DNA from 3 places in the Bradyrhizobium sp. USDA 372 genome. Region 3 is predicted to be linked to each of the others. Evidence: predicted binding sites of a transcription regulator. Region 3 holds the regulator's gene; each other region holds the start of a gene.
The links. The regulator HrcA, encoded in region 3, represses chaperone genes, less so after heat shock. The targets are predictions, from matches to a motif close to GTTAGCACTCNCNNNNNGNGAGTGCTAAC.
Positions count from the first base shown of each region.

Region 1: the regulator HrcA is predicted to act here: its motif matches at 1,991-2,019, upstream of AB7M16_RS06475 (co-chaperone GroES).
Region 2: the regulator HrcA is predicted to act here: its motif matches at 2,061-2,089, upstream of AB7M16_RS14400 (co-chaperone GroES).

Region 1 is NZ_JBRJHR010000001.1:1,313,134-1,319,165, reverse strand. It holds partial or broken gene groL (chaperonin GroEL) at 1-1,588, opposite strand, end outside; gene AB7M16_RS06475 (co-chaperone GroES) at 1,634-1,948, opposite strand; gene AB7M16_RS06470 (usg protein) at 2,349-2,636, shown strand; gene AB7M16_RS06465 (O-linked N-acetylglucosamine transferase, SPINDLY family protein) at 2,760-4,886, opposite strand; gene AB7M16_RS06460 (cupin domain-containing protein) at 5,303-5,830, shown strand; gene AB7M16_RS06455 (rhomboid family intramembrane serine protease) at 5,982-6,032, shown strand, end outside.
Region 2 is NZ_JBRJHR010000001.1:3,020,472-3,026,503, forward strand. It holds gene AB7M16_RS14385 (L,D-transpeptidase family protein) at 1-73, opposite strand, end outside; gene AB7M16_RS14390 (protein phosphatase CheZ) at 390-1,175, shown strand; gene AB7M16_RS14395 (hypothetical protein) at 1,343-1,864, opposite strand; gene AB7M16_RS14400 (co-chaperone GroES) at 2,181-2,477, shown strand; gene groL (chaperonin GroEL) at 2,592-4,223, shown strand; gene AB7M16_RS14410 (hypothetical protein) at 4,424-5,632, shown strand; gene AB7M16_RS14415 (META domain-containing protein) at 5,765-6,032, opposite strand, start outside.
Region 3 is NZ_JBRJHR010000001.1:4,061,487-4,067,518, reverse strand. It holds gene dnaK (molecular chaperone DnaK) at 1-368, opposite strand, end outside; gene AB7M16_RS19210 (hypothetical protein) at 764-1,705, shown strand; gene pncA (bifunctional nicotinamidase/pyrazinamidase) at 2,008-2,730, shown strand; gene grpE (nucleotide exchange factor GrpE) at 2,879-3,499, opposite strand; gene hrcA (heat-inducible transcriptional repressor HrcA) at 3,607-4,695, opposite strand; gene rph (ribonuclease PH) at 4,864-5,577, shown strand; gene rdgB (RdgB/HAM1 family non-canonical purine NTP pyrophosphatase) at 5,589-6,032, shown strand, end outside.

The DNA.
Region 1 (6,032 bases), 2.7 Mb from region 3:
GCCCTTCTTGGGCAGCTCGGCGACCATGGCTTCCGTGGTGATCAGGAGCGCTGCCACCGAGGCTGCGTTCTGGATCGCGGTGCGGACCACCTTGGTCGGGTCGATGATGCCCTTCTTGACGAGGTCGGCATATTCGCCGGTCTGGGAGTCGAAGCCGTAATTGTAGGCCTTGTTCTCCAGGATCTTGCCGACGATCACCGAGCCGTCTTCACCGGCGTTGATCGCGATCTGGCGAGCGGGCGCCGACAGCGCCTTGCGCACGATCTCGACGCCGGTCTTCTGGTCGTCGTTCTTGGTGCGCAGGCCCTTGAGCTGCTCGGAGGCACGGAGCAGGGCGACGCCGCCGCCCGGAACGATGCCTTCTTCCACGGCCGCGCGGGTCGCATGCATCGCGTCATCAACGCGATCCTTGCGCTCCTTCACCTCGACCTCGGTCGCGCCGCCGACGCGGATCACCGCGACGCCGCCCGCGAGCTTGGCGAGACGCTCCTGGAGCTTCTCACGGTCGTAGTCCGAGGTGGTCTCCTCGATCTGCGCCTTGATCTGGGCCACGCGCGCCTCGATGTCGGCCTTCTTGCCGGCGCCGTTGACGATCGTGGTGTTCTCCTTGTCGATCATCACCTTCTTGGCGCGACCGAGCATGTTGAGCGTGACGTTCTCGAGCTTGATGCCGAGATCTTCCGAGATCGCCTGGCCGCCGGTCAGGATCGCGATGTCCTGCAGCATGGCCTTGCGGCGATCGCCGAAGCCCGGAGCCTTGACGGCCGCGACCTTCAGGCCGCCGCGCAGACGGTTCACGACCAGGGTCGCAAGCGCTTCGCCTTCGACGTCCTCGGCGACGATGACCAGCGGCTTGCCGGTCTGCACCACGGCCTCGAGCAGCGGCAGCAGCTCGTTCAGCGAGGAGAGCTTCTTCTCGTTGATGAGGATGTAGGCGTCGTCCATCTCGACGCGCATCTTGTCGGCGTTGGTGACGAAGTAGGGCGAGATGTAGCCGCGGTCGAACTGCATGCCCTCGACCACGTCGAGCTCGGTCTCGAGCGACTTGGCTTCCTCGACGGTGATGACACCCTCGTTGCCGACCTTCTTCATGGCGTCGGAGAGGAACTTGCCGATCTCGGCATCGCCGTTGGCCGAGATGGTGCCGACCTGGGCGATCTCGTCGTTCGAGGTGACCTTCTTCGAGTTCTTCTCGAGGTCGGCCACGACGGCTTCGACCGCGAGGTCGATACCGCGCTTGAGGTCCATCGGGTTCATGCCGGCGGCGACCGACTTGGCGCCTTCCTTCACGATCGCGGCCGCGAGCACGGTCGCGGTGGTGGTGCCGTCGCCGGCCCGCGTCAGCGGACTTGGAGGCGACTTCGCGCACCATCTGCGCGCCCATGTTCTCGAACTTGTCGTCGAGCTCGATCTCCTTGGCGACGGTGACGCCGTCCTTGGTGATGCGGGGAGCGCCGAACGACTTGTCGAGCACGACGTTGCGGCCCTTCGGACCGAGCGTGACCTTCACCGCGTTGGCGAGGATGTCGACGCCGCGCAGCATCTTGTCGCGCGCTTCAACCGAGAATTTGACTTCTTTGGCTGCCATCTGAATTTTTCCTTGAGGGTTTGACTGGAGGGAGGAGAGGGGCTCTTAAGCCGCCTTCTTCTTGGACTCGCTGACTTCGAGAACGCCCATCACGTCGCTCTCCTTCATGATCAGCAGGTCCTGGCCGTCGATCTTGACCTCGGTGCCGGACCACTTGCCGAACAGCACGCGGTCGCCGACCTTCAGGTCGATCGGGATCAGCTTGCCAGCTTCGTCGCGGCCACCGGGGCCGACGGCGACGACTTCGCCCTGGGAGGGCTTTTCCTTGGCAGTGTCGGGAATGATGATGCCGCCAGCGGTCTTCTCTTCGGCGTCGATGCGCTTGACCACGACGCGGTCGTGAAGCGGACGGAATTTCATGCAGTCCTCCTAAGCAATTGCTCGGGTTGAGGTTTTGAGGTTGTTAGCAATCGTTGCCCGTGAGTGCTAGCACGGGCGACGCTGAAATAGGACAGGAATTTTGCGGGGGCAAGGGTTTGTAGCAGAAAAAAATAGCAGCCGAAAGCGCGGACTGCCAGAAACCCTTTGCCATCGTTAACCAGCCTCGGAGGCCTCTTCGAGGCCGCTTGGGAGGCCGTATTAGCACGGAGTCGTCTCTGCTGCTAAAGCATTGAATTTCAACAGCTTGTTAAACTTTTGGGCTTGAGATGAGTTGTCAGTTTGCGTCACATTTCTCTCATGTGAGCGCATCGTTTCCGGGTGGCTCCCGGGGCACGGACAGGCCACCCCCGCAAATGCGCTCCTGCAAAGGAGGTTTGGCATGGGACTGCGCGTTGGGGGCGTTTCCGAGGAATTCCGGAAACAGATGCTGGGCTACGGGCTGACGACGGCACAAATTCTCTATCGGATGCCGGATCATCCCTCGCTGCTGCAGACCTATGTCTGGCAGAACTACGACATGTTTCCGAAATTCCCCGCGCTGACCGATTTCCTGGCGTTCTGGCAGGAGAAGCTCGACGGCCCCCTCCACTCGGTTACGGTGGCGCATTGCAAGCTGATCAAGCCGGCCGAGCTCCGCGCCGTCGACGGCGTATTCCGGCTGCATTGAACAGCGCAGCGGTCTCGTAGGGTGGGCAAAGGCGCGCACTTCGCGCGCCGTGCCCACCATCTCTGCGCAGTATCTGGCAATGGTGGGCACGCTACGCTTAGCCCACCCTACGAGATCTCCAAATCAGACGCCGCTGCAATAGCGCGTCCACATCGCGCGATAGGCCTCGTCCACCGCTTGCGCATATGCGACGGGGTTGCCCGCGGCCGCGGCGTTGATCGTTGCGGGCAATTCGCGGCGCAATTGGTCGAGCTCGCCGACCTCAGCCGCACGGCTGGCCGCGATCTCGACATAGGCCTCCTCGCTGTCGGCGACCCAGTCCGGCAGGCCAAGCGCGGTGAGGATGGCGCCGGCAGCGCGGCCGGGCAGGCTGCTCCCCAGCTTCGCCACCACGGGCACGCCCATCTGCAGGGCTTCCCATGTGCTGACGCCGCCGTTCTGCGGGAACGGGTCGAGGGCAATGTCGATGCGGTTGAACGATGCCAGATGCTCGTCCCGCAACGTAGCCCCGAGCAGATCGATGCGTTCGGCCGGCAATCGGCACGCCGCAAATCGCGCCAGCAGCTTGTCGCGGACCAGTTGATCGTCGAGCGCAACGTCCTTGATCAGCAGTCGCGAGCCCGGCACCCGCGCGAGAATCCTGGACCAGACTGCCGCTGCCTCGTCCGAGATCTTGCTGATGCGGTTGAAGACACCGAATGTGACGAAGCCGTTCGAGAGCGCCGGCGTCTTGCCCTGCGCAATTCCGGCAGGCAGCGGCGCCAGGGTCACGAAGCACGGCAGGTCGACGACCGTCTCTGCAAACAGAGGCCGAACCGCCTGGGGAATCCCGACCGGATCCGAGAACAGATAGTCGATCGTCGGCAGTCCGGTGCCGGTGCCGTGGCCCCAGCCGTGCGCCTGGATCGGTGCCGGCTTGCGCGCAAATACACCGAGGCGGTTTCCTCTGGTATGGCCGGACAGATCGATCAGGATATCGATGCGATCGTCGCGAATCTGGGCGGCAAGGCGATCGTCGCTCCATTGCGAGGCATCACGCCAGCGATCGGCGATGGCTTGAAATTCGCGTGTCGTCGCGTCCACTTTCGACGAGCACGAGTAGCACACGATCTCGAACCGGGTCCGATCATGGTGTTGCAGCACGGGCTTGAAAATGAACGCGGCCGAATGCGCGTTGAAGTCCGACGAGACGTAGCCCAGCACCAGGCGGCGATCCGGATCGCGGCTGTTGTCATGCGGTGCCGCCGCTTCTGACGCGAGTTTCGCGCCGATCCGCTCCCACCATACCCGTCGCGCCTGCTGATGCTGCGCGACGCTCGCGTCCGGCACGAAGTCGAGCGCGAAGATCTTGCTGGAGATCGCGCTCTCGAGGTCGGGCCGGATGTCGAGGGCTCTGTCGAAACTGGCGAGGGCTTCGTCGACCCGGCCGAGCCCGGCAAGGCAGAGGCCCAGCACCAGGTGAGCCTGATCGGAATCGGGCGCGATCGCGAGCGCCTTTTCGCAATCGGCCAATGCCTGGGCCATCTGGTGGGTCTGGAGCAGGACATTGGCGCGCCAGAGCCATCCGTTCACGTCGTCAGGGGCGAGGGCGATTGCCCGATTGCAATCCGCCATGGCCTCGTCAAATCGCTGCAGCTCCCGGAGCGCAACGGCGCGGTTCGCCAGCGCCGCCGCATAGTCGGGCTTGATCGCGAGCGCGCGGTTCAGGCTTGCGAGCGCCTCGTCGTAGTTGCGCAGACGGCAGAGCGCAGAGCCCCGGCCGTTGTGGGCTTCAGCCAGGTTTCCGTCGATGGCGAGCGCCCGATCGTAGCTGTCGAGGGCTTCCAGGTGCCGATCAAGGGCTGCGTTCGCGTTGCCGAGGTTGGACAGGGCCAGGGCGTAGTTGGGCCGCAAGGCGAGGGCCTTGCGATAAATCTCGCGGGCCTCAGCGTGACGTTTCAGCCCGTTCAGCGCGACGCCCAGGCTCATATGGGCTTCGGCCGATCGCGGATCCGCGGCAATGGCCCGGCTCAGCAGGATCTCGGCCTGCTGATAGTTCTTCGCCTCGGACTCCAGGGCGCCGAGCATATGCAGCGCGATGAATTGATTGGGCGCGATCTGCAGGAGCTGGCGATAGGCAGCCTTGGCCTCAGAGAGGCGCCCCTTCTTGTGCAGTTCGAGCGCTTGCCCGAGCAAGGGCAGCAATTCGGCCTTCTGCCGTTTCTGAAGCCGGGCATTTTGAAATGCACGCTGACCGACATTGCTGCCCATGAATCAATTCCCCCGGATGTCCCGGCGAGACTAGTTCAGCGTGAGAACGAAGACGAGACGACGGCCTCTCGCCACGCCAGCTTGGGGCAAGCTACGATCGATGCGGTGATTGCGTGACTGGCCAACAGCCTCTTACCCTCCCCTGGAGGGGGAGGGTCGGCTCACATAGAGCGGAGCGAAATGTGAGACGGGGTGGGGTGACGGTCTCTCGACGTCGAACAGTGTCCGAGTGGAGAGATCACCCCACCCCGCTCGCGCTTCGCGCGCTCGACCCTCCCGCTCCAGGGGAGGGTAAGCGCAGATGCGGAGCTACTCAGCACAATCAGCCCGCAATTGCTGCCTCGCCCGGGACTGGGTAGTCTGGCGTTCGAGCCACATCCGTGCGATGGGCGCGGCTCATAACAGGGAGGCAGACAATGGCCAAGCAAAGGGCATCGAGGCCCGCATTGAAGACCGCGGCGAAGAAGCGGAACGGCGCCAAGGCGGCGGCGCGATCCTCTGCGCGCAAGGCCGTGAAGGCGAAGGCGCGCACCGCCGCGCCGAAGAAGACCGCACGGCCGAAGCAGCGCATCGCCGTCAGCCATCACCGCGAGGAAGACTTCAAGGCCGACGGCCTGCGCACCTACGCGAAGTACCGCGATCTCGGCATCGCCGAGGCGACCCATGGCCTGGCGCAGGCGCATGTGATCCGCTTGCAAGGCCCCTGCAATCCGGCCGAGGTCTCCAAGCTCCACTATCACGACGTCGAATTCCAGATGGTCTACGTGCTCAAGGGCTGGGTGAAGACCTATATGGACGGGCAGGGCGAGACCTTGATGAAGCAAGGCAGCGCCTGGACCCAGCCGCCGAAGATCAGGCACATGATCCTGGACTATTCGGATGACGTGGAGCTGCTGGAGGTGATCCTCCCCGCTGAGTTCAAGACGGTGGAGTTGAAGGCGTAAGCGCGACCCTTGATCGCTAAAATGCGGTCGATCCGCGAAACCGGGCGGTCAGCAATCGGGATGATTTCGGCCGCCCCGCAACCTCGGTGCTAACCAGTCGAAAACACCTCTCGCGTCAACTCAAGGCTGTGACAACGCGGGAAATGCTTTCATGGCGACCAACACTTTCGGCCGACGCGGCACCGTAGCGCCCGCTCCAAGA
Region 2 (6,032 bases), 1.0 Mb from region 3:
CGCTGGCCTCGTTCGCGCCGGCCATGATGGTGCAAGCGCTGCCGAGCAGCGCGACAGACATTTTCTTGAACATCGACGTACTCTGTACTGTTTCGTCTAGATCACATGCGTCGTGGAGAGCCGGTGGCTGATCCGCGCCCTTCGACGTGGTCAATAAAGAGCAAAAGCCGTTTTGTTTGGTAAACGGAAAGCGCGTTTCGATTCACCACGTCGCGAGCGCGCCGGCAATTTGGCGATCAGCGTTTATTTTCGATGAACGCAGCGCGACCATGGTTAATCGCTTCTTTGCACCGCGTCGCGCGACACCGCACAACAGTTCCGGTTGTGAACTTCGTGTTAAATCGCTTCTGCCTACAAAGACGCGTGAGTGAGGTGGGGGGAGTATCCTGATGGCTGTTCACCGCAAGCGTTTTCGCGTCGAGGATATCGCCGGTGGCGAGATGCCGATTTTGGACGTAACCGAAGAGGCAATCCCGATGCATAGCGAGATCATGGCCGAGCTGCGCGCGATCCGCGCCCAGATGGCGAAGGGCATCGTCGCGGCCCCGCTGTCCGGCAGCGCCGCCATGGCGGCGATCGACGCCTCCACGGCCCACGAGCTGTCCGAAGCGCGCACCATGCTCGAGACCTACCGGGCGCAGATCGAGCAGTGCGAGAAGCTGAAGGTGGAGCTCGACCTCATCCACGACGCCATCGACCGCACCAAGCGCGAGATCGCGACGCTGCACGGCAAGAGCTTCGACGGCGGCGAGATGGCCAAGGTCAATGGCGAGCTCGGCGCGGTGGTCGGCGGCACCGAGCAGGCGACCCAGCAGATCCTCGAAGCCGCGGAATCGATCGACCAGGCCGCCAGCGCGATGTCCAAGGTGGACTCGGTCGATCAGCAGAAGCGCCTCGCCGACGACATCCAGGAACGCGTCATCTCGATCTTCGAAGCCTGCAACTTCCAGGACCTGACCGGCCAGCGCATCAGCAAGGTCATGACCACGATGAAGTTCATCGAGCAGCACATCAATGCGATGATGGAGATCTGGGGCGGCGTCGACGCGATCAAGTCCCATGTGCCGGCGCCGGTCGACAGCCGCAGCGAGGACGAGAAGCTCCTCAACGGCCCCAAGCTCGCCGGCGACGTCGGCCACGCCTCGCAGGACGACATCGACGCGCTGTTCGACTGAACGGGGGCGATATCTAAAAAACAAAGCGCCGGCCTTGGGGCCGGCGCTTTTTGTTTTTTCGTCATTGCGAGGAGCGAAGCGACGAAGCGATCCAGGCTGTCTCCCAGGAGGCAGTCTGGATTGCTTCGCTCCGCTCGCAATGACGAGACGTTAGGCCAAGGGCTGCCTCACGCCCTCGGCGCGCAGCGGACGTAGACCATGTTGCCGTAGCGGGTAGCGGCGTCCTTGTCGATGAAGCGGGTGATCATGACGCGACCGTCGAAGGAGACGATCTCGCGGTCCTGCTCGCCGGGGGTCGGGCCGGCCGGTCCGATGTAGTTCTTGCCGCTCGGCGAGCCCTTCAGCCGCAGCTCCTGCGGCGTCGCCTGATCGGCGAGATGCATGATCACGCCGCCGGAGGAGCCGGCGGTGATCACGTAGGGATTCTTGCATTGCTCGCGCGCCATCTTCTCGGTGCGGGCGCGGTCGGCCGGGTTCTGGAACGAGGCGAGGCCCCAGCGGCCGACGATCTCGTCGCCGCGGATGGTGGCCGGCATTTCGGGCGCAACGCCCGGTTCGGCCTCGGGCGGCGGCGAGGACGACGTGAGGGACGGCAGACTGAAGCCGCCGCCGCAGGCGCCCAGCAGCAGCGCCAGACAAGAGGCGGCCGCCAGATTGGCAACCGTGCGCGCGTGAGCCGAACTGATCATGGCATTCCCCCGAACAAGACCATGGCCGCACCCCTCGAGCAGCCAAGCGCAAAATCGCTGCCGGAGCAATGACCGTCGTTCTCTAAGCCGGCGCCCCGAGCGAGTTTCCAATGCCACCATCCTATATCCGCCTCAACAACCGCTTAACCACCTTTGCTTGACAGGATCGCGGCCAAGCCATATTTCCGGACCCACTATTAGCACTCGGAAAGCCCGATTGCTAAGCGCGCCGTTCGATCCTCGACGAGAGGGGTGGACGGAAGCGCCGCCCCACCGACCCCACTACTTCCGAAGCGAGCCTCCAAAGGGAAACGTCATGGCTAAATCCAAATTTCGTCCGCTGCATGACCGTGTCGTGGTCAAACCTATCGACGCCGAGGAAAAGACCAAGGGCGGCATCATCATTCCGGACACTGCCAAGGAAAAGCCGTCCCAGGGCGAGGTCGTCGCCGTCGGCCCCGGCGGCCGCGACGAGACCGGCAAGCTGATCCCGATCGACCTCAAGGTCGGCGACCGCGTGCTGTTCGGCAAGTGGTCGGGCACCGAGGTCAAGATCGACAACGAAGAGCTCCTGATCATGAAGGAGTCGGACATTATGGGCGTGCTGGCCTAAGGCCATCCGCCTGAACGGCCGCTGAATGTCATGCCCGGATCCAGGCGATCCGGGCATCCATCGTTCCGCCGCGACTAGACAAGACACATCACGTAACACGAGGGATTGCAGACCATGGCTGCCAAAGACGTCAAGTTTTCCGGAGACGCGCGCGATCGCATGCTGCGCGGCGTCGACGTTCTCGCCAACGCCGTCAAGGTGACGCTCGGCCCGAAGGGCCGCAACGTCGTCATCGAGAAGAGCTTCGGCGCCCCCCGCATCACCAAGGACGGCGTCACCGTCGCCAAGGAGATCGAGCTCGAGGACAAGTTCGAGAACATGGGCGCCCAGATGGTGCGTGAGGTCGCCTCCAAGACCAACGACCTCGCCGGCGACGGCACCACCACCGCGACCGTGCTGGCCCAGGCGATCGTGCGCGAAGGCGCCAAGGCGGTCGCCGCCGGCATGAACCCGATGGACCTCAAGCGCGGCATCGACACCGCGGTGGCCGCCGTCATCAAGGACATCGAGAAGCGCGCCAAGCCGGTCGCCGCCTCCTCCGAGGTCGCCCAGGTCGGCACCATCTCCGCCAACGGCGATGCCGCCATCGGCAAGATGATCGCCCAGGCGATGCAGAAGGTCGGCAACGAGGGCGTCATCACCGTCGAGGAGAACAAGTCGCTCGAGACCGAGGTTGACATCGTCGAGGGCATGAAGTTCGACCGCGGCTATCTCAGCCCCTACTTCGTCACCAACGCCGAGAAGATGACCGCCGAGCTCGAGGACGCCTACATCCTCCTGCACGAGAAGAAGGTCTCGGGCCTGCAGGCCATGCTGCCGGTGCTGGAAGCCGTGGTGCAGTCGGGCAAGCCGCTCGTCATCATCGCCGAGGACGTCGAGGGCGAGGCACTGGCCACCCTGGTCGTCAACCGCCTGCGCGGTGGCCTCAAGGTCGCTGCCGTCAAGGCGCCGGGCTTCGGCGACCGCCGCAAGGCCATGCTGGAGGACATCGCGATCCTGACCGGCGGCCAGCTGATCTCCGAGGAGCTCGGCATCAAGCTCGAGAACGTCACGGTGAAGATGCTCGGCCGCGCCAAGAAGGTGGTGATCGACAAGGAGAACACCACGATCGTCAACGGCGCCGGCAAGAAGCCCGACATCGAGGCCCGCGTCGGCCAGATCAAGGCCCAGATCGAGGAGACCACCTCGGACTACGACCGCGAGAAGCTGCAGGAGCGCCTCGCCAAGCTCGCCGGCGGCGTCGCGGTGATCCGCGTCGGCGGCGCCACCGAGATCGAGGTCAAGGAGAAGAAGGACCGGGTCGAGGACGCGCTCAACGCCACCCGCGCCGCGGTTCAGGAAGGCATCGTCCCCGGCGGCGGCGTCGCGCTGCTCCGCGCCAAGAAGGCGGTCGGCCGTCTCACCAACGCCAATGACGACGTCCAGGCCGGCATCAACATCGTGCTGAAGGCGCTGGAAGCCCCGATCCGCCAGATCTCCGAGAACGCCGGCGTGGAAGGCTCGATCGTGGTCGGCAGGATCCTGGAGAACAAGTCCGAGACCTTCGGCTTCGACGCCCAGAACGAGGACTATGTCGACATGGTCGAGAAGGGCATCATCGATCCCGCCAAGGTGGTGCGCACCGCGCTGCAGGACGCCTCCTCCGTGGCCGGCCTCTTGGTGACCACCGAAGCCATGGTCGCCGAGCTGCCGAAGAAGGAAGCTCCGCCCGCCATGCCCCCCGGCGGCGGCATGGGCGGCTTCTAAGCCTCCGTTCCGTGACAGAGTTGCGAAGGCCGCCTCCGGGCGGCCTTCTTTTTTGCCGATCCTGCCTGTTTCGCTTTCCGATTCAACCAGCGGCCAAAACCCACTACGGTGGCGCGCCGATTCGATTGTTTGGGCATGATCCTCTCGGAAAACCGCTTCACACTTTTCCGGATCATGCCCGTTGCGCGAGGATGTCATCAATGCGTGCGCTTCTGGTCTGTTCGACGGCCGTTCTGGCGGCCCTGCTCGCCGTTCCGCCGCAGGCGTCCGCCCAGATGAAGCTGTCACCGAAGGCGACCGCGCCGGGCGGAACCGAGACGCGCTATTTCACCTCGATCGACGGGCTGATGGACGGCAATGCCGACGTGATCCTGAAGGAGACGCGCCAGGGCAAGACTGTGACCGCGGCGGTGCTCGACGTCTGCTACCCCATCGCGAAGAATTCCGACCGCAAGGACCGCTTCGTCGTCAACCTCCAGGTCGCGGGCCAGACGCTGACGGGAACGACGCAAAGCGTCGGCGAGAAGTCGCCGGTCAGCGTCAAGCTGACGCGCAAGCAATCCGGCGACATGTTCGAATTCCGCGGCCAGATCGCGATCGGCCAGGCGGTGACCGAGGTCACCTCGCCGGACAATTCCGATCTCAGCGAAAAGGAATTCCTGGACAGTCAGACCTCAGACGACGGCATCACGCCGCAGCCGAAGGATTTCACCGACGTCTCGCCGGAAGCGATCGCGGTCAAGGTCAAGCTCGACGCGGCGACCGACTTCCTGAAGAGCCTGAAGGGCCAGGAGGTCGAGGTGACGCTGGCGAGCCTCAATGTCGGTTGCGACGCGCTGCGCGCGGGCGAGCAGACCATCACCATGTCGGTCGACCCGGAGCGCGCCGGCGCGCTGCTGGCGAAATTCAAGGCGATGCCCGGCGTCACCGCCGCAGGCTGGACGGCGGGCATGACCGAGATGGACCGCACCATCCGCTTCGCCGCGGCGGACTGGCGCGAGGGCGACAAGATCAACAAGGGCAAGCTCGCAACGGCGGTCGCGAACGTGCTGAGCAGGACGCTCGCGGCAAAGCCGGTCTCGCAGAACTTCAACCCCGCCACCGGCAAGCTCAAGCTGGTGTTCAAGCGGCCGAACCAGGATTTCCCGGCGCTCGAGCTCACCGACACGATCGAGGTCGCAGGGCTGGTCTCGCCCGACAAGCCGGGCACCACCGACAAGCTCATGCTCTGGATCGGCAGCCCGGCGACGACGACGGCCGACGAGGGCAGCGGGGCAAGGCTCAATCTGTCGGACGACGCTTCGGCCGACGAGGAAGGCGATCTGCCCGACGACAACGGCTCGATCGAGGCGCTCGTCAAGGAGCTGAAGGGCCAGCGCTGGGACGCCGACAAGTCGGTGTGGAAGTGAGCCAGTCACGAACTCCGCTGTCATCGCCCGCGAAGGCGGGCGATCCAGTACTCCGAGACTGTACTGATTGAATCGATAGGTCGCGGCGTACTGGATTCCCCGCCTTCGCGGGGAATGACAGTGAGTGTGCGGTCAGTTCCCCGTCGTCCTGAAGCGCAGCGGCTTCGGGCCGATCAGCGTCAGCACGTCGCCCTGGCGCTTCCAGGTCTCGACGCTGGCGAGGGCGGCGACGAGCTCGTCATCGGCCTGCGCTCTCGCCGGCGGGCAGTTGCGGTCCTGGATCTGGCCGGGGACGAAGATCACGGTGTTGCCGGCGACCGAGAACTGGCCCTTGCCGCCCTTGCACCAGAGCTCCAGCACGACCTCGCCATTGTCCCCGATCTCGATGTTCGGAATCCGC
Region 3 (6,032 bases):
ATCTTCTGCAAGATGAACGCCGAGACCTGCGAGGGCGAGTAGGTCTGGCCGTCGGCCTCGACCCAGGCGTCGCCGTTGGAAGCCTTCACGATCTTGTAGGGAACGAGCTTCTTGTCCTTCTCGACCATCGGGTCGTCGTAGCGGCGGCCGATGAGGCGCTTCACTGCGAAGAAGGTGCGCTCGGGATTGGTGACGGCCTGGCGCTTGGCCGGCTGGCCGACGAGGCGCTCACCGTCATCCGTCACGGCGACGATCGAAGGCGTCGTGCGCATGCCTTCGGAATTCTCGATGACTTTGGCGTTCTTGCCATCCATCACGGCAACGCACGAATTCGTGGTGCCGAGGTCGATCCCAATGACCTTTCCCATGGTCCTGATATCCTTCTTTTTGCGGCAGGTTGGCTGGGCCCAAGAGGCACCCGAACCGAAACCCCCTAAGATCAAACATCCGCGATATTGCGATGATTGAGGCTCATATAGGAGGGGGGGAGGGGCCCGCAAGGACCGAAGCTACGTTTCTGCCGCTAAAACATTGGGTTTTGGAAGGTGATATCCGGGCTCAACCGCCCTTGCGGGTGAGGAAATATTAACAGGTTCGGGCCTCTGCAAGCCCCTGCACCCGCGGGCCCGGGTCGCCCTGTTACCGCAAGCCCAAACCCGGTAAAAGGCGGACCGGCCGGGCAGCCGCGAGCGCTGCTTCGCGCGACAAAGCGGCCCGGTGGCCAACCATCGAACGGCCTCAATGTGAACCAATCAGAGTGCCCATGAAGCTGATCCGCCCCCTCGCCGCGCTCGGCCTCCTCGCCGCTTCCGCGCTTCCGGCCTGCGCCGCCGACGCCGTGTTTCCGCCCGGCTTGCGTCTCGGCATGGTGCCGCTGATCGGCCTCAGCACGGCCAAGACCTTTCCGGGCTTCGAGAGCGAGGACGGCAGCGTCAAGGTGCTGGTCACCGAGCTGCCGCCGGCGGCCTATGGCGAGGTCGTGAGCGCCTTCAATTCCAATCCCGGCGGGACGGGCGGCGTCAAGCAGGACAAGGTCGAGACCCCCGCGGGTCTAGCCTATTTCACCACCGAAAGCGGCAAGGCCGGCGATACGCCGGTGAAGCGCTATTCGATGATCGTGCCCGGCGCCGGCTTCTCCGGCTATGTCGCGGTGCAGATCCCGGAGAATGCGACCAAGATCTACACGGACGAGGCGGTGCGACAGATGTTCGCCAGCGCCACCACGCGCAGGCAGGTGTCGGCCGAAGAGCAGCTCGCACTGCTGCCGTTCAAGATCACTGATCTCGCCGACTTCAAGGACGTCCGGACGCTGGCGCCGGGCTCCAGCATCATCCTGGCCGACGGTGACGAGAGCGCCGGCTACGAGTCAAAGCCGTTCATCATCCTCGGCCTGATCGGCGCCACCCCGCAAGCCGCAGACGACCGCGCCCGCTTCGCCCAGGAGGCAGCGCGCCAGATTCCCGGCGTGCGCGAGTCGCGTATCACCATGTCCGAGCCGATCCGCATCAACGGCCAGCAGGGTTTCGAGACCCGGATCGACGGCGTCAGCGGCAAGGACAAGACCCCGGTTACCGTGGTGCAGTGGATCCGTTTCTCCACCGGTGGCACCTCGCTGCGCATCATCGCCAGCGCCCCGCGCGACCAGTGGCAAGCGGCCTTCACCCGCTTCCGCGCCGTGCGCGACGGGATTCAGCCGAAGGGGTGAGGCTCGAGGCTTCAACACATTCAGTGCCATCCCCGCCTAGTGCGCAATTGCGCACGGGGGCGGGGATCCATACCGCGTGACCTCACGGTTGCAGTCCGATACAGTACCGACGAAGAGTTTTCGCCAAAACTAGTCTCTGGGGTTATGGATCCCGGGCTCGCGCTTTGCGCGCCCCGGGATGACGATGATGTTGGGGCGATCAGCCCAACCGCTCATCAAAGCCGGCTGCATTTTCGGGCTTCTGTTCGTACACGAACGGAACTAGGCTTCCTCCCGTTGGATCATCCTGGAGGGAGGCATACATGCTGGTTCGGCGACAAGTCTTGGCAATGCTTGGAACGACGGCGCTGGCGACGCTGGCGCCAACCGCGCTGCTCGCGGCCGCATCGATCAAGCCGGACGATGCATCCGCGCTGCTCGTGATCGACGTGCAGAACTGCTTCCTGCCCGGCGGTAGCCTCGCGGTGAAGGAAGGCGAGCAGGTGGTGCCGGTCATCAACAAGATCTCGAAGGCATTTGCGAACGTGGTGCTGACGCAGGACTGGCACACGCCGGGCCACGTTTCGTTTGCGTCGGTTCATGCCGGCAAGAAGCCGTTCGAAACGGTCGATCTTCCCTACGGCAAGCAGGTGCTGTGGCCGGACCATTGCGTGCAGGGCACCGACGGCGCGGCGCTGTCGAAGGACCTCTCGATCCCGCACGCCGAGCTCATCATCCGCAAGGGTTTTCACAAGGACGTCGACAGCTATTCGGCCTTCCTCGAAGCCGACGGCAAGACCTCGACGGGGCTCGCCGGCTACCTGAAGGGCCGCAAGATCAAGCGCGTCTTCGTCGCTGGCCTCGCGACAGACTTCTGCGTCGCCTGGACCGCGCTCGACGCACGCAAGGCGGGCTTCGAGGTCTATGTGGTGGAAGACGCCTGCCGCGGCATCGACACGCAGGGCTCGCTGGCAAAGGCCTGGGCCGATATGGCCAAGGCCGGCGTAAAGCGGATTCAGTCTGCGGATATCGCGGTGAGCGCGTAAGCAGCGCGCAACACTGGAAGACCCTCATCCTGAGGAGCGCGCTTCTTCGCGCGCGTCTCGAAGGATGAAGGCCGAGCTGCCAGAGCCGGGCCTGCATGGTTCGAGACGCCGCGCAAGGGCGCGGCTCCTCACCATGAGGGTCTGAGACTCAGTTCGCCGCGCCGCTCTGCTCGTTGTTGTTGTTCGCCGCAGACGCAGCCTTTGCGCCGCCCTTGGCGACGCCGACCAGCGCCGGGCGCAGCACGCGATCGCCGATGGTGTAGCCGGCCTGCATGATCTGCACCACGGTGCCCGACGGCACCGACGCATCGGGCACTTCGTACATCGCCTGGTGGAAGTTCGGGTCGAACTTCTGGCCCAAGGGATCGAGCTTCTTCACGCCGTGCTTTTCCAGCGCGTTGAGCAGCGAGCGTTCGGTGAGCTCGACGCCCTCGATCAGCGCGATCAGGCCGGGATCGGCCGCGGCACGCGCTTCGGCCGGAACGGCATCGAGCGCACGCTGAAGATTGTCGGCGATATCGAGCACGTCGCGGGCGAAGCCGGTGATGCCGTAGAGGCGGGCGTCGGCGACCTCCTTGCTGGTGCGCTTGCGCAAGTTCTCCATCTCGGCCAGCGTCCGCAGCATGCGGTCGCGCGCCTCGGCGGCTTCCTTCTGCAACGTCTCGACCGCGCCGGGCTCGGGATCGTCGGGCATGATGTAGGGTTTCGACACCACGGGCTCGCCGGTCGCTGCAGTCGTGTCTTCGGGTTGCCGGTCTTGCTCGGTCATCGGCTCTGGTCTCGAACTCGTTTCAGGGATGTTGGCCCGGATATCGTGCTTAAGCCCACGAAAATCAAGCGCCCGTGATCGGCGGAAAGGCCGGTCAGCCCCCCAAATCAGCCCCCTAAGAGGCGGCTGACGATGCGGGCGGCGTAGTCCACGGTCGGGATCACGCGGGCATAATTCAGCCGCGTCGGGCCGATCACACCGAGAACGCCGACGATGTGGCCGGCGGCATCCCGATAGGGCGAGATGATGGTGGACGACCCCGACAGCGAGAACAGCTTGTTCTCACTGCCGATGAAGATCCGCACGCCTTCGGCGGTCTCGGCCCGGCCGAGCAGGTCGATCACGCCGCGCTTGGTCTCGAGATCGTCGAACAACAGCCGCACCCGCTCCAGATCCTCCAGCGCATGCAGGTCTTCGAGCAGATTCGCATGCCCGCGGACGATGAGCTGGCGGTCCTCGTTCTCGCCGCCGGACCAGCTGGCGATGCCGGCCGAGATCACTTTCTGTGTCAGCTGATCGAGCTCGGCTCGGGCCTCGCCGAGTGCGGTCTCAAGCTCGAGCCGCGCCTCGGCCAGGGTGCGGCCGCGGATCCGCGCATTGAGGAAATTGCCGGCCTCGGTCAGCGCCGAGGAGGGAACTCCAGGCGGCAGCGTCAGCACGCGGTTTTCGACCTGGCCGTCCTCGCCGACCAGGATGACCAGCGCTTTTTCCGGTTCCAGGCGGACGAATTCGATGTGCTTCAGCCGGGCATTGGATTTTGGCGTCAGCACGACGGCGGCGGCCCGGGTCAGGCCGGAGAGCCGCATCAAGGCTTGGTCCAGCGCCGCCTCGACCGATTGCGCCTCGCCGACGGAGGAGAGCTGGCTCTGGATCGACTGCCGCTCGGCCTCATTGAGGTCGCCGACCTGCATCAGGGCGTCGACGAAGAAGCGAAGGCCCAGTTCCGTCGGCAGCCGGCCGGCGGAGGTGTGCGGGGCATAGATCAGGCCGAGCTGTTCCAAATCGGCCATGACGTTGCGGACCGAGGCCGGCGACAGCGGCATGGCGATCAGGCGGGAAATATTGCGCGAGCCGACCGGCTCACCGGTCGCGAGATAGCTTTCGACAATTTGACGAAAGATGTCGCGGGAACGCTCGTTGAGCTGGGCAAGGCCTGCGCGCGGCGCGATCAGATGGATCGGATCGTGATGGGCCACAGACGGTAACTCCTCTCAGATACTTATAATTTGTCCATCCGGGCCGCTTCTGACAAGCGTGGCGTTTGCGGGCTCGACGTCAGGGGGTGAATAAGCCCTTGCCGCCCACCCCCGCCCCACCTACAAGCACCGCGAACAGCCTTTTCCCGTGAGTTTTGGAGATTTCCCATGCGGCCAAGCCGCCGTGCGCCCGACGAATTGCGCCCCGTGACGCTGGAGCGCGGCGTGGTCAAATATGCGGAAGGCTCGTGCCTGGTGAAATTCGGCGACACCCATGTGCTGGTCACCGCCACGCTGGAGGAGCGCCTGCCGCCGTGGCTGAAGGGCCAGGGCCGCGGCTGGGTCACCGCCGAATACGGCATGCTGCCGCGCGCGACCTCCGAACGCACCCGCCGCGAGGCCTCCGCCGGCAAGCAGAGCGGCCGAACCGTCGAGATCCAGCGCCTGATCGGCCGCTCGCTTCGCACCATCGTCGATCTCGAAGCGCTCGGCGAGCGCCAGATCACGGTCGATTGCGACGTGCTCCAGGCCGACGGCGGCACCCGCACGGCCTCGATCACCGGCGCCTGGGTCGCGCTTGCCGATTGCCTCAACTGGATGAAGGCGCGCAACATGGTGAAGACCAACGTGCTGCGTGACAACGTCGCCGCGATCTCCTGTGGCATCTACAACGGCACTCCGGTGCTCGATCTCGACTATGCCGAGGATTCGGAAGCCGAGACCGACGCCAATTTCGTCATGACTGGCGACGGCCGCATCATCGAGGTGCAGGGCACCGCGGAACGCGAGCCGTTTACGCAGGACGAGTTCCTGAAGCTGATCGCCCTGGCGCAGAAGGGCATCGCGCGCCTGGTGGACTTGCAGAAACTGGCCGTGGCGTAGTCAATAGGCCCATGCACCGCCGAATCACCGACAAGCTCGTCATCGCCACCCACAATCCCGGCAAGCTCGCCGAGATGAGGGAGCTGCTCGCGCCGTACGGGATCGAGGCGGTGTCGGCCGGCGAGCTCGGCCTGGACGAGCCCGAGGAAACCGGCAACGATTTCCGCAGCAACGCCGCGATCAAGGCGATCGCCGCGGCGCAGGCGACCAAGCTTCCCTCCTTCGCCGACGATTCCGGCATCGTCGTCGACGCGCTCGATGGCGCGCCGGGAATCTACAGCGCGCGCTGGGCCGGTCCATCCAAGGATTTCAACGCGGCGATGACGCAGATCGAGCGCCTGCTGCAGGAGCGCGGCGCCACCACGCCGGACAAGCGCAAGGCACACTTCGTCTCCGCGCTTTGCGTCGCCTGGCCCGACGATCATCGCGAGGAGGTCGAGGCGCGCGTCGACGGC